Regions from separate parts of the Pseudomonas sp. AC083 genome, predicted to be linked through region 2. Evidence: predicted binding sites of a transcription regulator. Region 2 holds the regulator's gene; each other region holds the start of a gene.
The links. Region 2 encodes FliA, which starts transcription of late flagellar genes. Its sites were predicted from a motif close to CTAAAGTTTNNNNNNNNNNNGCCGNTAA; they were not measured.
Positions count from the first base shown of each region.

Region 1: the regulator FliA is predicted to act here: its motif matches at 2,838-2,865, upstream of AC0IXA_RS11440 (methyl-accepting chemotaxis protein).
Region 3: the regulator FliA is predicted to act here: its motif matches at 2,470-2,497, upstream of AC0IXA_RS15895 (methyl-accepting chemotaxis protein).

Region 1 covers NZ_CEEDDH010000005.1:241,161-246,684, forward strand. Annotated here, with positions in the region: gene AC0IXA_RS11435 (DUF924 family protein) at 1-558, shown strand, start outside; gene AC0IXA_RS11440 (methyl-accepting chemotaxis protein) at 869-2,761, opposite strand; gene AC0IXA_RS11445 (hypothetical protein) at 3,044-3,298, shown strand; gene AC0IXA_RS11450 (lipocalin family protein) at 3,328-3,897, shown strand; gene AC0IXA_RS11455 (formimidoylglutamate deiminase) at 4,019-5,383, opposite strand.
Region 2 covers NZ_CEEDDH010000003.1:99,088-104,611, forward strand. Annotated here, with positions in the region: gene AC0IXA_RS06540 (chemotaxis protein CheA) at 1-1,225, opposite strand, end outside; gene AC0IXA_RS06545 (protein phosphatase CheZ) at 1,279-2,067, opposite strand; gene AC0IXA_RS06550 (chemotaxis response regulator CheY) at 2,086-2,457, opposite strand; gene fliA (RNA polymerase sigma factor FliA) at 2,625-3,365, opposite strand; gene fleN (flagellar synthesis regulator FleN) at 3,362-4,192, opposite strand; gene flhF (flagellar biosynthesis protein FlhF) at 4,309-5,524, opposite strand, start outside.
Region 3 covers NZ_CEEDDH010000010.1:22,672-28,195, forward strand. Annotated here, with positions in the region: tRNA gene AC0IXA_RS15890 (tRNA-Met) at 54-130, opposite strand; gene AC0IXA_RS15895 (methyl-accepting chemotaxis protein) at 246-2,303, opposite strand; gene AC0IXA_RS15900 (MFS transporter) at 2,740-3,957, shown strand; gene ychF (redox-regulated ATPase YchF) at 4,102-5,202, opposite strand; gene pth (aminoacyl-tRNA hydrolase) at 5,225-5,524, opposite strand, start outside.

The sequences.
Region 1 (5,524 bases), on a different contig from region 2:
GCCGAATCAGCCAGCGAAGTAGCGGCCGAAAAGGGCAAGTTGTGGTTCGGCAAGCGAAACAGCCAAGACCTCGAAGCGCAGACGCGTTTCGGGGTCTTTGTCGATCAGGCCCTTGCCGGCGAATTGACCGAGTGGACGCAATGTCCCGAAGGCTTGCTGGCGGTGGTGCTGTTGCTCGATCAACTGCCACGCATGATCTATCGCGAAACCCCCAAAGCGTTTTCCGGTGATCTGCGCGCACAGAAGCTCGTCGCCCAAGGCATTGCAGCGGATTTCGATCGGCAATTGAAACCGATTCAGCGGGTATTCATTTATCTGGTATTCGAACACTGCGAAAACCTCGCGGTGCAGAATGAAGCCGTTTCCAGATTTATTGAATTGGTGGCTGAACAGCCAGAGTCGGAGCGGGCGGTATTTGCCGATAACCTGGACTATGCCGAGCGGCATCGGAAGGTGATTGCCCGGTTTGGCCGATTTCCGCATCGCAATGCGGTGTTGGGGCGGGAGTCTACGGCTGAAGAGTTGGTATTTCTTTCCGAACCTGGATCACGGTTCTAGTTTGCTGGGCTGGATCCAGTTCATCTAGCGCAAGAAATACGTCTTCAGCGTTTGTATAGTTTCCGCGATCGATTTCCTCGCTACCCAGCGCAAGGATTGCCAATAATGTGATTTGATCTGGATGAACCCCGTTGTGTTTCTTGTTCATCTGGCAAATTCCCGATGTTTGTATTGAAGACATTCTGCGTGATGCAGGCCGCCTTCGCGAGCAGGCTCGCTCCCACAGGATTTGGTGGTGCACTCAAATTGTGTAACCACCGGAGATACCTGTGGGAGCGAGCCTGCTCGCGAAGAGGCCTGAGGCCGCAGCTTAGATCCTGAAGCTGCCGACCAGATGCTTCAACCGCGCCGCCTGCTGCTCAAGATCCGAACAGGCGCGCAACGTCGCCTGCAAGTTCTCTACCCCTTCCTGATTCAGCGTGTTGATCTCGTTGATATCAACGTTGATCGACTCGACCACGGCGGTCTGTTCTTCGGTCGCGGTGGCCACCGACTGGTTCATGCCGTCGATTTCGCCGATGCGCTGGGTCACGCTGCCCAGACGCTCGCCGGCCTGGTTGGCGATGCCGACGCTGCTTTCGCTCTCACGCTGGCTCTCGGTCATGATGGTTACTGCCTGACGTGCGCCGACCTGCAACTCTTCGATCATCTTCTGCACTTGCTGCGCCGAATCCTGGGTGCGGTGCGCGAGGTTGCGCACCTCGTCGGCGACCACGGCGAATCCGCGTCCGGCTTCACCGGCGCGCGCGGCTTCGATGGCGGCGTTGAGTGCGAGCAGGTTGGTCTGCTGGGAGATGCTGGTGATTACTTCGAGAATCTGACCGATGTTCACCGTGTTGCTGTTAAGCGTTTCGATGTTGCCGCAAGAATCGCTGATCTTTGCCGACAGCTGTTGCATGGCGTTGATGGTTTTATCCACCACCTGCTGGCCGTCGACCGCGAGGCTGCGCGCATCGCTGGAATGCTGCGAGGCGAGGGCGGCGTTCTGGGCGATTTCCTGAGCGGCGGCGCCTAGCTGATTGATCGCGGCGGCGACGCTGTTGGTGCGGCTGGCCTGCTGGTCTGAGTTGTACATCGACGAGTTCGAGGCAGCGACCACACGCAGGGCGACTTCGTTGACTTGGCCGGTGGCCGAGGACACTTCGCGGATCGACGTATGAATGCGTTCGACGAAGCGGTTGAACGAAGTGCCCAGCGCGCCGAATTCATCGTTGCCGTGAATCACCAGACGCTTGGTCAGGTCGCCTTCGCCTTCAGCGATGTCATGCATCGCGCGGCCCATGGTCAGCAGTGGCTGCATCAGCACGCGAATCAGCATGCCAAGCAGGCCGATGATGATCAGCACGGCGATGACCATGGCGATCAGCGCCGAGGTGCGGAATTCGCTGAGCATCGAGAACGCGGTGTCTTTGTCGAGCACCAGCGCCACGTACCAGTCAGCCGATGGCACGCCGTTGACGCGAGTGAAGGAAATCAACTGGGTCTTGCCGTCGAACTCGACTTCTTTCAAACCCGGACTGACTTGAGGCGCGCCGTTCGGATAGGCCTCGGCGAGGGTCTTGAGCACCAGTTTGCTGTCCGGGTGAATCAGGATCTTGCCTTCGGCGCTGACGATGAACGCATGACCGTGGCCGCCGAAGTTCAGCGAGTTGATGATCGCGCTGACGCTGGTCAGGTCAATGTCGGCCCCGGCCACGCCGAGCATCTGGCCCTGACGCTGCACCGGCGTGGCGACGGTGATCACCAGCTTGCCCGACGAAGCGGCAATGTACGGTTCGGTGACGATGGTCTGCTGCGCGCTGTTGGCCGCTTTGTACCAGCCGCGCGCCCGTGGATCGTAGTCCGGCGCACGGTTGCCGGCCGGCACCGAGAACATCACACCGTCAGCGCCACCGAAATAGCTGAGCTGGAAATTGCCGGTGTAGGCGGGCAGGTCAATGATGCGCTTGAGGCTGGCGGGCGCATTGCCATCGACGGCGACTTGCTGCGACAGCGATTGCAGCAATTGAATGCGGCTTTCCAGCCACGTCTGGATGTTGCTGGTGGTCAGGCTGCCCAGTTCCTGCATGGTCGCTTCGGTGCTGCTGCTCAAGGCCTGACGCTGGCGATAGTCGTTGAAGAAGATGAAACAGGCGAACGCAACGGCCACCACAAGGGCAGCAGCCAGCAGAATCTTGTGGCTGAATTTCATGTTTCTGGTCATCGAATGAACTACCGCGAGGGGGCTGGTCAGGAAAGGGCGGCAATTTGCCATATTCGGCAGCGTTGCGCTGCTCTTATTTTCGACCGCGCCGCGCCAAAGATTAGGCGTTTGCAAGGAAAGTCGACGAAATGCTCGACGGCTTCACAAAGTTTTTGATTTACCGGCAAAAGCCGGACAGGCGGGCTGATAAATAGGCGTTCGGTCACGGAACCAGATGACACTTTTCTCTTCTAAGCTTCTGGTTGGCACCATGCCATCCCCCCTCGTTCCAGGAGTTTCACCATGTCGCTGCGATCTATCGCCCTGCTGTCGTTTTGCGTGCTGTTGGCCGCATGCAGCAAGGTCAATCAGGAAAACTACTCCAAGCTCTCGGCCGGCATGGCCAAGTCCGAAGTGGAAACCCTTCTCGGCAAGCCCACTGATTGCTCGGGCGCGCTCGGTATGTCCAGCTGCACCTGGGGCGACAAGAACAGCTTTATCAGCGTGCAATACGCCGGTGACAAAGTGCTGATGTTTTCCGGCCAAGGCCTGAAGTAAACCGGGGCTTCGCGCCCACGGAGAAAAAAATGAAGCGGTTATTGCTGATCCTTTTTGCTGGCCTGGTACTGGCTGGCTGCGCCACTTCCGGCGTCGACCCGTTGGCGCCCAAGACCGTCAACAGCGTCAATCTCAAGCGTTATCAGGGCACCTGGTATGAACTGGCACGCTTGCCGATGTACTTCCAGCGCCACTGCGCGCAATCCGAAGCCCATTACACACTCAAGCCTGACGGTAATGTCGGCGTGCTCAATCGTTGCCTGACCCCGGAGTGGCAGTGGGAAGAGGCAAAGGGCACGGCTTACCCACAAGTGCCGGGCAAGACCGACAAGCTCTGGGTCGAATTCGATAACTGGTTCTCGCGCCTGGTGCCGGGTGTGGCAAAGGGCGAGTACTGGGTGTTGTACGTCAGCGACGATTACAAGACCGCCATCGTCGGCGATCCGAGTCGCAAGTACCTGTGGCTGCTGTCACGCACTCCGACCGTCAACGGTGTAGTGCGCGAAGAATTGCTGAGCAAGGCGCGTCAGCAGGGTTACGACACCACACGCCTGATCTGGCGGGCGTCGGATCGGCAGATGGCCAAGACATCCAATTAAGCCTCGATACAAATCAACTGTGGGAGCGAGCCTGCTCGCGAAGAGGGTGTATCAGTCGATATGAATGTTGACTGATACACCGCTTTCGCGAGCAGGCTCGCTCCCACAGTTTGGTTTTGGGTCAACCCAAGAGATCGCGCAGGACCTGGGTGAAGGCTCGGGCGCTGTGCTCTTCGTCGGCATGCCGGCCATCGCGCACCACCCACTGACCATTGACCAGCACATCGCGCACCTGGCGATCGCCGCCGGCGAACAGCCAGCGATTGAGAATCCCGTCCCCCGAAGCCGTCGCCAGATACGGATCGTTGCCATCCAGGACAATCCAGTCCGCGCGCTTGCCCACTTCCAACGCGCCAATCGGCTGCCCCAGCGCCTGCGCGCCGCCGTCCAGCGCCGCGTCATACAGGGTGCGCCCGACCATCGGCTGCTGCGCGCCATACAAGCGATTACGCCGCTGATCGCGCAGGCGCTGGCCATATTCCAGCCAGCGCAACTCTTCCACTACGCTCAGCGACACATGGCTGTCGGAACCGATACCCATGCGCCCGCCCTGGGCAAGAAAATCCACCGCCGGGAAAATCCCGTCACCCAGATTCGCTTCAGTGGTCAGGCACAGCCCGGCGATCGCGCGACTGTTGGCCATCAGCGTGACTTCTTCCGGGTTGGCGTGGGTGGCGTGGACCAGACACCAGCGCTGATCGACTTCAGTATTTTCATACAGCCATTGCAACGGACGGCGACCGCTCCAGCTCAGGCAATCGTCGACTTCTTTCTGCTGCTCGGCGATATGGATGTGCACCGGGCATTGTTTGTCACTGGCCGCCAACACTTCGCTGATCTGCTGCGGCGTCACCGCACGCAACGAGTGGAAACACAGGCCCAGCGATTGCGCCTTTTGCTGCGCCAGTAACGGCTGCAACCGCGCTTGCAGATTCAGATAGTTTTCAGTGCTGTTGATAAAGCGGCGCTGGCCATCATTTGGCGTCTGGCCACCGAAACCGGAATGACTGTAGAGCACTGGCAGCAGGGTCAGACCGATTCCGCTTTCGCTGGCGGCCTGGCTGATGCGCAACGCCAGTTCCGCCGGATCGGCGTACGGTTGGCCGTTGCTGTCGTGGTGCACGTAGTGAAATTCGGCGACCGAGGTGTAACCGGCCTTGAGCATTTCGATGTACAGCTGACGGGCGATGATGCCGAGCTGATCGGGGCTGATTTTTCCGACGAGGCGGTACATCAGATCGCGCCAGGTCCAGAAACTGTCGTTGGGGTTGCCGGCCACTTCGGCCAGTCCAGCCATGGCGCGCTGGAAGGCGTGGGAGTGCAGATTGGGCATTCCCGGCAGCAACGGCCCGCGCAGCCGTTCGGCGCCGTCTGCGCTGGAATCGGCCTGGATTCGGGTCAACAGGCCATCGGCGCTGACCTCGAGACGTACATTGTTGGCCCATCCCTCAGGCAGCAGTGCGCGTTCGGCAAAGAAGGCGGACATCGTTCGGCACCCCATCGTGTGTTATTTGTATATACATATACAGACGTTTGCCTGCCCGGTAAACTCCGGCAAGCTAGTCACTTTCATCCAATGAACAGGGATCAACCGTGCCGACTCCGCCTCCAGTTTCTCCGTTGGCCG
Region 2 (5,524 bases):
ACATGGCTTCGTCGCCGCTGTTGAGGCCCAGACGCACCAGACGGTTACGCACCAGCACCAGCTCGCCGACCATGTTCATGATCTCGTCGAGCCGCGCGGTATCGACGCGTACGGTGGTTTCAGCTTCGCTGGCCGGCTTTTCTGCCGGTGCAGCGGCTGGCGCGCGGGCCGGAGCCGGAGCAGCAGCGGCGGCCGGTTTCGGCGCCTCGGCTTTCGGTTCAGGCTTGGCGGCAGGCTTCGGTGCAACAGCGGCAGCCGGAGCTTTCGCCGCTGGCGTGGCGACGCTCGACGCGGAACCCGCAGTCGCAGCGCTGGCGTCAAACTTGCCTTTGCCGTGCAATTCGTCGAGCAGCGATTCGAATTCGTGATCGCTGATCAGGTCACTGCCGGCCGCAGCGGCTGCCGGTGCAGCAGGTGCTGCCGGCGCCGAAGCGATGGCCGATTCCAGCGCGTCAACGGCGAAGTTGCCCTTGCCGTGCAACTGATCGAGCAAGGCTTCGAATTCGTCGTCGGTGATGTCCGAGCTGTCGCCCGCAGCAGGTGCGGCCGGCGCTGCTGGTGCCGCCGGAGCGACCGCATCGACAGCAAACTGGCCTTTGCCATGCAGTTGATCGAGCAGCGATTCAAACTCGGCGTCGGTGATTTCATCGCTGGCCGCCGTGTCGGCAACCTGCGCGGGAGCAGCGACAGCGGCCGGAGCCTCGGCCTGGGCCTTGACGGCGTTCAGCGAGTCCAGCAGTTGTTCGAATTCGTTATCGGTGATGTCTTCCGATGCGCTTTCGGCGACCGGTTCTGCCACCGCTTCTACTGGTGCGGCAACGGCTTCATCCGCCGATTGCGGCTCGGCCAGACGCGCCAGCGCGGCCAGCAGTTCCGGCGTGGCGGCGGTAATCGGTGCACGCTCACGGACTTCGCTGAACATGCTGTTCACCGCGTCCAGTGCTTCGAGCACAACGTCCATCAGTTCTGCATCAACGCGACGCTCACCCTTACGGAGGATGTCGAACACGTTTTCGGCGATGTGACAGCACTCCACCAGCTCATTGAGCTGAAGGAAGCCGGCGCCCCCTTTTACAGTGTGGAAACCGCGAAAAATTGCATTGAGCAGATCTGCATCATCCGGGCGGCTTTCCAGCTCGACCAGTTGTTCGGACAGTTGCTCAAGAATCTCGCCGGCCTCAACCAGGAAATCCTGAAGGATCTCTTCATCGGCGCCGAAGCTCATTAATGGGGTGCTCCTACAGGTCTAAAAACCCAAAAAACCCGAATTCCGAAACTCTAGAATCCAAGGCTGGATAACAAATCGTCCACATCGTCCTGACCGGACACAACGTCTTCTCGTTTATCGGCATGAATCTGCGGACCTTCACCCTGCGAGAGATGTTTTTGTGGATCTTTTTCAGCAAGCATTGCGGCGCGGTCATGTTCGATGCCCGCAAAGCGGTCGACCTGACTGGCCATGAGCACGAGTTTGAGCAGATTGCTTTCGACTTCGGTGACCAGTTGGGTCACACGCTTGATCACTTGACCTGTGAGGTCCTGGTAATCCTGAGCCAGCAGGATGTCGTTGAGGTTGCTCGACACCGCACGGTTGTCCGTGCTGCTGCGTGACAGAAAACCGTCGACCCGGCGCGCCAGTTCACGGAACTCTTCAGCCCCGACCTCGCGACGCATGAAGCGGCCCCAATCGGCGCTCAACGTCTGCGCTTCATCAGCGAGACTGTTGACCACCGGCGTGGCGCTTTCCACCAGATCCATGGTGCGGTTGGCCGCGGCTTCCGTCAGCTTGACCACATAGCCCAGGCGTTCGGTGGCGTCGGTGATTTGCGACACTTCCTCGGCCTGCGGCATGTGCGGATCAATCTGGAAATTGACGATCGCACTGTGCAGTTCACGTGTGAGCTTGCCCACTTCCTGATACAGGCCGCGGTCACGGGTCTGATTGAGCTCATGGATCAGTTGCACCGCGTCGCCGAACTTGCCTTTTTCAAGGCTCTCGACCAGTTCGACCGCGTGTTTTTTCAGGGTCGATTCGAAATCGCCCTGTGATGATTCGTTATGCTCCATAGCTCCCCCGCGCATTCATCAGCCGATGCGTTCGAAAATCTTCTCGATTTTGTCTTTCAACGCTTGAGCCGTGAAAGGTTTGACCACGTAACCGTTCACACCGGCCTGGGCGGCCTCGATGATCTGCTCGCGCTTGGCTTCAGCAGTCACCATCAACACCGGGAGGTGCTTGAGTTTTTCATCGGCGCGCACGTGACGCAGCAGGTCGATACCGGTCATGCCCGGCATGTTCCAGTCCGTTACCAGAAAGTCGATGCTGCCGCTGTTGAGCACCGGAATGGCAGTGGTGCCATCGTCGGCCTCGACGGTGTTGGTGAACCCAAGATCGCGCAGCAGGTTCTTGATGATCCGCCGCATCGTTGAGAAGTCATCAACGATGAGGATTTTCATGTCTTTGTTCAATTCGACCTCCAAGCAGTCTTAAACGCGCCCAGCACCTGGACGCGCCACTTCAATCAATCGGCGCAGCACTTAAAGTTTGTCTGGAGCACAACGGATCGAGACCGGCGCCGTTCATCACCGCACCAGCCTCGTTTCGCAGTGTCCCCACACTGCCTTCAGCGCGCTCGCCACTCCCCCAAACGCCCCCGCAGACGGGCCGCGCACTGGCTGTGTAACTGGCTGACCCGCGATTCACTGACGCCAAGGACTTCACCGATTTCCTTGAGGTTCAGCTCTTCGTCGTAGTACAGCGCCAACACCAGTCGCTCACGCTCCGGCAAATTGGCAATCGCGTCCGCCAGCGCCGCCTGGAAGCGTTCATCTTCCAGATCGCGTGACGGCTCCATATGAGCACTGGCGCCATCCTCGTGCAGCCCTTCGTGTTCGCCGTCCTGCAAGAGGTCGTCGAAACTGAACAGGCGACTGCCCAAGGTGTCATTCAGAATCCCGTAGTAATCGTCGAGACTCAATTGGAGTTCGGCCGCAACCTCGTGATCTTTAGCGTCACGGCCGGTTTTAGCTTCAATCGAGCGAATCGCGTCGCTGACCATCCTGGTATTACGGTGAACCGAGCGTGGCGCCCAATCCCCTTTGCGCACTTCATCGAGCATCGCGCCGCGGATTCGAATGCCCGCGTACGTTTCGAAACTGGCGCCTTTGCTGGCGTCGTATTTGGTCGAGACTTCGAGCAAACCGATCATCCCGGCCTGGATCAGGTCTTCGACCTGCACGCTGGCCGGCAGGCGCGCCAGCAAGTGATAGGCAATGCGCTTGACCAGTGGCGCGTAACGCTCGATCAATTCGTATTGCGCGTCACGCGCCGACTTTTTGTAAAGATTCATGCCACTGGCGGTCATATCACAGGCCCTGCGGTTTGCTGCACGAGACGCTCGACGAAAAATTCCAGATGCCCGCGCGGGTTGGCCGGCAGCGGCCAGGTGTCGACCTTCTGGGCGATGGCCTTGAAGGCCAGCGCGCACTTGGAACGGGGAAAGGCTTCGTAGACGGCGCGCTGCTTCTGCACCGCCTTGCGCACGCTTTCGTCATACGGCACGGCGCCGACGTATTGTAGGGCGACGTCGAGGAAGCGATCCGTGACCTTGGTCAACTTGGCGAACAGGTTGCGCCCTTCCTGCGGGCTCTGCGCCATGTTGGCCAGCACGCGGAAGCGGTTCATGCCGTAGTCGCGGTTGAGCAACTTGATCAGCGCGTAAGCATCGGTGATCGAAGTCGGCTCGTCGCAGACCACCAGCAACACTTCCTGGGCGGCACGAACGAAACTGACTACCGAATCACCAATACCCGCAGCGGTGTCGATCACCAGCACGTCGAGATTGTCGCCGATGTCGCTGAACGCCTGGATCAGGCCGGCGTGTTGCGCCGGGCTCAGGTGCACCATGCTCTGCGTACCGGAGGCCGCCGGCACGATGCGAATCCCGCCCGGGCCTTGCAACAGCACGTCGCGCAGTTCGCAACGGCCTTCGATAACGTCGGCCAGTGTGCGCTTGGGTGTCAGCCCCAGCAGAACGTCGACGTTCGCCAGGCCCAGGTCGGCGTCCAGCAGCATGACCCGACGGCCAAGCTCTGCCAGCGCCAGCGACAAGTTCACTGACACGTTAGTCTTGCCGACGCCACCTTTGCCGCCGGTCACCGCGATCACCTGTACGGGATGCATGCTGCCCATGTTATTTCTTTACCTTGTCTTGCATAGACGGAGGCCACATTACTGGCTGCGCGTTCCTGATCGGAACAATGCGTGGCAGACCATCGATGTAGGTACAAAAACTGTTCATGATTACCTCAGCCAACCTGCTTGGTCGGGCTGTGATAGATATCAGCGAACATGTCAGCCATGGCTTCTTCGCTGGGTTCTTCCTGCATTTGCACGCTGACGGCGCGGCTGACCAGTTGATGACGACGCGGCAGATGCAAATCATCCGGAATCCGTGGGCCATCGGTCAGGTACGCGACCGGCAATTCATGACTGATCGCCAGGCTCAACACTTCGCCGAGACTGGCCGTTTCATCCAGTTTAGTCAGGATGCAGCCGGCCAGCCCGCAACGCTTGTAACTGTGATAAGCGGCGGTTAGAACCTGTTTCTGGCTGGTGGTTGCCAGGACCAGATAATTTTTTGAGCGAATGCCACGCCCGGCCAGGCTCTCGAGCTGCATGCGCAACGCCGGATCACTGGCTTGCAGGCCGGCAGTATCGATCAAAACCACGCGTTTGCGTAGCAGTGGATCCAATGCCTGCACCAGCGACTGACCCGGATCGACGTGCGTTACCGGCACGTTGAGGATGCGCCCGAGGGTTTTCAGTTGTTCCTGCGCGCCGATGCGGAAGCTGTCCATGCTCACCAGTGCAACGTTCTGCGCGCCGTACTTGAGCACGTAACGCGCGGCGAGCTTGGCCAGCGTGGTGGTCTTGCCCATGCCGGCGGGGCCGACCATGGCAATCACACCGCCCTCTTCCAGCGGCTCGACTTCCGGTACGGCAATCATCCGCGCCAGGTGCGCCAGCAGCATGCGCCAGGCCTGACGCGGTTCTTCGATATCGGTGATCATCGCCAGCAGATCGCGCGACAGCGGGCCGGACAGGCCGATGCGCTGCAGACGGCGGTACAGATTGGCTTGGGCCGGACGGCTGCCTTGCAGCTGATTCCAGGCCAGGGTGCCGAGCTGAACTTCCATCAGCTCGCGCAGGCTGTTCAATTCAAAACGCATCGAATCCAGCGCACGCGGATCGACGCCCGCCGAGGCCTGCGCAGGCGCTGCGGCCGGGCGCGTCGGTGCGGCGTAGGTCGGCTCGCTCAACGGTTCGGCAGCGGTCAGCGGCAGGCCTGCGGTCAACGGCAGCCCGGCGAACAACTGCTGATTGGTGTTGCCGTCGGCTTCGCCACGCAGGCTCAGCTCGGCCTGGGCGGTGACGATGCGCGACTGGGTCTTGCGCAGCTCGTCTTCGAGTTCCATGTTCGGAACCCGTGGCGCCAGCGCCGACAATTTGTAATCCAGAGCC
Region 3 (5,524 bases), on a different contig from region 2:
TTATTGCAGGCATAAAAAAACGGCCTACCTTTCGGTAAGCCGTTTTTAGTACTTGGTGGCTACACAGGGACTTGAACCCCGGACCCCAGCATTATGAATGCTATGCTCTAACCAACTGAGCTATGTAGCCAAGTGGCGCGCATTATTCCCCTGAAATGGCAAAGCGTCAAGCGTAAATCGAAAATATTTCTTCCTGTTTTCAACCGCTTATCCTCCAGCCCCGAAAATCGGGGCCGGGGAGGGCGTCAGCGCAGTTGGAATCTGGCGGTATTGGCGCTCAGCGCCTCGCTGCCCTGGCTCAAGGTGTCCGCCGCGAGGTTTACGGCCCGTGCACCTTCAAGCAAACGCACGGCGGCCTGATCGACCTGTTGGATATTGCCGCTGACTTCATCGGCGGTGCTCGCCTGCTCTTCAACCGCCGTGGCGATCTGCGCCAGGGTGTCGGTGACGCTCTGTACGGCGCTGGCGATTTCTCCCAGGCGTTCGCCGAGTCCGGTGACCGCCTCGGCATCCGATTGCGCCTGACCACAGGCGGCTTCCATCAGGCTCACCGCTTCGTTGACCGTGGCACGCAGGCTGTCGACGGTGCCGGCGATCTGCGCGGTGGACGATTGCGTGCGTTGCGAGAGGCTGCGCACCTCGTCGGCGACCACGGCAAAGCCGCGACCCTGTTCGCCGGCGCGGGCGGCTTCGATGGCGGCGTTGAGCGCGAGCAGGTTGGTCTGCTCGGCGACGCCGCGAATGGTGTCCACGACCAGTTGAATCTGCTGGCCTTGCTCGCTGACCCGGCCAAGCGCGGCGGCGGTGTCGTTCAGGCGCTGATTGAGCTGCTGAATGCTGGCCGTGGTGCGTTGGCTGTCGCGGCTGCTGTCGGCGGCGATGCGCCGGGTGTGCTGGGCGCTGCCGGAGGCCTGTTCGCAACTCTGCGCGACGCCTTGCGAGGTGGCGGCCAATTGCGTGGCGGCAGCGGCAATCTGGCTGATCTGCAACTGCTGCGCCTCGACTTCGCTCAGGGCGCCGCTGGAGTGTTGGTTGAGGCTGCGTACCGCGTTGCTCAACTGCGAGGTCTCGTGGTCGACGCCGAGCATGCTGCTGCGCAGCTGCACCACGGCGACGTTGAGCGCGGTGCTGATCGCTGCCAGCTCATCGCGCCCCACCACCGGCACTTGCAGGCTCAGGTTGCCGTCGCGCAAGGCCTCAGCGAGCAAGGTGATGCCGCTGGCACTGCGGCGGATCGAGGCTTGCAGGCAGACGAACAGGTACAACGCGGCCAACAGCAGGCAACCGAAGATTGCGGCGACAACAATGAACTGGCGGATCGCCGAGCTGTAATACGCATCAAGCCGCTGATCCAGCGCGACCAGGGATTGCTGGCGCAGGGAAGCGAGGTCGGTGAGCAGCGCGTCGAGGCTGCGTTCGAAGTCCTCTGGCTTGAGGTTGATGCTGCCGCCAAACACACCGTCGTCGAGGACTTTCAGGCCGCTGTCGAGGTGTTTCAGGCTGTCGTGATACTGACCGGCCCAGGCTTGCAGCTCGACTGGCAGACGCGCCTCCAGCAGGCCGGCGGTTTTCACCAGTTGCTCGCGGGCGTCACCAATGCGGCTGCGCAGGTCGCGCAACTGCAGGCGGCTCTGCAGGGTGAACTGCCCGGAGACCACCGAGGCCTGGCCGACCGCGGCGAGACGGCCGACCCGCTCGATCAGGTCCGGTGCGTGTTGCGTGGAAATCTGCGTCAGCAGGTAGGTTTCCAGCCACGGCGCGAGGGTCAGGCGATTGTCCATCACAATCTGCTCGCGCAAGGCTTGCAGCGCGCCCAAGGCATTGGTGAAGCGGTCATAACCGTCCGGCCACCAGCCGACATTGCTGAGGCTTTTCGTATCCAGGCCATTAAGTGCGGTTTGCAGCGCCTGAAAGCGTTCGAGGATTGCGCCGTCGGCACCTTGCTGGTTCAGGGCATTGCCCAGCTCGGTGGTGGCTTGCAGCACCGCCGGTTGCACGCCGTCGAAGGCAGCCATGGCGGCGAGGGTGGCCGGTGTCGGCTGGCGATTGGTCTCGGTGGCGCGCCAGCGGGCGGCGCGGTCGCGTTGCGCGGCGAGCAGGTTGTCCAGCGCATCCAGCGCGAGCAACTGACGCACGCCGGCACGTTCGCCCGAAATCAGGTTGAGCTTCTCGCGATAGTCATGGCCGATCATCAACAGGCTGCCGGCCAGCGGCAGAATGAACAGCAGAAACAACAATTGGAATTTACCTGCGAAGCCAAACCGCCCCAGCAATTTGATCCCCGGTGAAAGGAAAGCCTGCATGCCTCATGACTCCTCTGGACACCACGCACCATTGGCGTGCATCGCGAACCTTTCGGCTGCGACCTGTGCCCTCTAAAAGGCCTCGAAAGTTCACCCATGCCCGCTCTGTAGGCCGGCTCTGTAGCGAAACTTCCCATTGTCGAGCGCCTTTGTAAGGCGATCGTGTTCAAGGGCAGAAGCAAGGCAAGATTCAGACCATGGCGTTGCGCTATCACTTTCGCCACCAGCGATCCCCTGTAGGAGCTGCCGAAGGCTGCGATCTTTTGACTTTGATGCTTAGAAGCAAGATCAAAAGATCGCAGCCTTCGGCAGCTCCTACACGGTGGTGTGTCATCAATAACTTAGTTAGCTGGCTAAGGGGATAGCGCTGGCGCACCGAAAAATGGCACATTGGCGCACCTGCCTGCGGGCACCCATCTGCTGTCCGGAATTTTCCATGGCTATCAGCAACGTTCAGACCGCCGCTGCCTCGGCGACCGCTGCTCCGCAAAGCAGCCCCTTGGTGATGCGCATCATCGGCGCGGTGGCGCTGGCGCATCTGATCAATGACCTGATCCAGTCGGTGCTGCCGTCGATCTACCCGATGCTCAAAGCCAATTATGGCCTGACCTTCACCCAGGTCGGCCTGATCACCTTGACCTTCCAGTTGACCGCGTCGCTGTTGCAGCCGTGGGTCGGTTATCACACTGATCGCCACCCCAAACCGTGGCTGTTGCCGGCGGGCACGGTGTGTACGTTGATCGGCATTCTGATGATGTCGGTGGTCGGCAGCTTCCCATTGATTCTGCTGGCGGCGGCGCTGATCGGCATTGGCTCGTCAACCTTTCACCCGGAAGCCTCGCGTGTTGCGCGACTGGCCTCGGGCGGCCGGTTTGGTCTGGCGCAATCGACCTTTCAGGTCGGCGGCAATGCCGGCTCCGCGTTCGGCCCGTTGCTGGCGGCAGCGATCATCATTCCCTTCGGCCAAGGCAATGTGGCGTGGTTCGGTCTGTTCGCGGTGTTTGCGCTGTTCGTGCTGTACCGCATCAGCCGCTGGTACGCCAATCACCTCAACTTGTTCAAGCTCAAGGCCGGTCAGGCGGCGACGCACGGCTTGTCGAAGGGCAGGGTAACCAGTGCGCTGGTGGTGCTGGGGCTACTGGTGTTCTCCAAGTATTTCTACATGGCCAGTTTCACCAGCTACTTCACCTTCTACCTGATCGAGAAGTTCGACCTGTCGGTTGCCAGCTCGCAGCTGCACTTGTTCCTTTTCCTGGGCGCAGTGGCGGCGGGGACGTTCTTCGGTGGACCGATTGGCGACAAGATCGGGCGCAAGGCAGTGATCTGGTTTTCCATCCTGGGGGTGGCGCCATTCACCTTGATCCTGCCGCATGTCGATCTGTTCTGGACCAGCATTCTCAGCGTGGTGATCGGCTTCATTCTGGCGTCGGCATTTTCGGCGATCGTGGTGTACGCGCAGGAACTGGTGCCGGGTAATGTCGGGATGATTGCCGGGATCTTCTTCGGCCTGATGTTCGGTTTCGGCGGGATTGGTGCCGCGCTGCTCGGGCATCTGGCGGATGTGCACGGGATTGAGTACGTATATTTCCTGTGCTCGTTCCTGCCGTTGTTTGGTGTGTTGGCGATCTTTCTCCCGCGTACTAAAAAAGCTTGAGATCAAAAGATCGCAGCCTTCGGCAGCTCCTACAAAGGATAGATGTACATCTGTAGGAGCTGCCGAAGGCTGCGATCTTTTAACAATCTTTCGGGCACAAAAAAGCCGCGTATCAAACGCGGCTTTTTCTTGCCCGGCTGTTGCTTAGACGTTGAAGCGGAAGTGCATCACGTCGCCGTCCTTGACGATGTAATCCTTGCCTTCCAGGCGCCATTTGCCGGCTTCTTTGGCGCCGGCTTCGCCCTTGTACTGGATGAAGTCGTTGTAGGCGATGACTTCGGCACGGATGAAGCCTTTTTCGAAGTCGGTGTGGATCACGCCAGCGGCCTGTGGTGCGGTGGCACCGACCTTGACGGTCCAGGCGCGGACTTCTTCGACACCAGCGGTGAAGTAGGTCTGCAGGTGGAGCATTTCGTAGCCGGCGCGGATAACGCGGTTCAGGCCAGGTTCTTCCAGGCCCAGAGCCTCGAGGAACATGTCCTTCTCTTCGCCGTCGTCGAGCTCGGCGATTTCCGCTTCGATCTTGTTGCACACCGGAACGACCATAGCGCCTTCTTCTTCGGCAATGGCCTTGACCACGTCCAGGTGCGGGTTGTTCTCGAAACCGTCTTCAGCGACGTTGGCGATGTACATGACCGGTTTGGTGGTCAGCAGGTGGAAGCCCTTGATCACGGCTTTCTCATCCGCGCTCATGTTTTTCATCAGGCTGCGTGCCGGCTTGGCTTCGGTGAAGTGCGCGATCAGTTGCTCGAGCAAAGCCTTCTGAACCACGGCGTCCTTGTCACCGCCCTTGGCGTTGCGCGCGACTTTCTGCAGTTGTTTCTCGCAGCTGTCGAGGTCGGCAAAGATCAGTTCCAGGTCGATGATTTCGATGTCGCGTTTCGGGTCGACGCTGTTGGAAACGTGGATCACGTTGTCGTCTTCGAAGCAGCGCACCACGTGAGCGATCGCGTCGGTTTCACGGATGTTGGCCAGGAACTTGTTGCCCAGGCCTTCACCTTTCGAGGCGCCAGCGACGAGGCCGGCGATGTCGACGAACTCCATGGTGGTCGGCAGGATGCGCTTGGGATTGACGATGGCCGCCAGAGCTTCCAGACGCGGATCCGGCATCGGCACGATGCCGCTGTTCGGCTCGATGGTGCAGAAGGGGAAGTTCTCGGCCGCGATACCGGATTTGGTCAGGGCGTTGAACAGGGTGGACTTGCCGACGTTAGGCAGGCCGACGATGCCGCAATTGAATCCCATGGTGTTTCCCCTCGGGTAAAAGTCAGGCCTTCTGGCTGTGCAGGTTTTTCATCGCGCGGTTCCATTCCCCGGCGAGGATATCCGGCAGCACGCCGAGGGCAAAGTCGATGCTGGCATCGAGTTTTTCCTGTTCGGCGCGTGGCGCACGACCCAGGACGAAATTTGAAACCATACTGGCAACGCCCGGGTGGCCGATGCCAAGCCGCAGGCGGTAGAACGTATTCTGATTGCCCAGTTGCGCAATGATGTCGCGCAACCCGTTGTGACCGCCATGGCCGCCGCCCTGCTTGAGCTTGGCAACGCCCGGAGGCAGGTCGAGTTC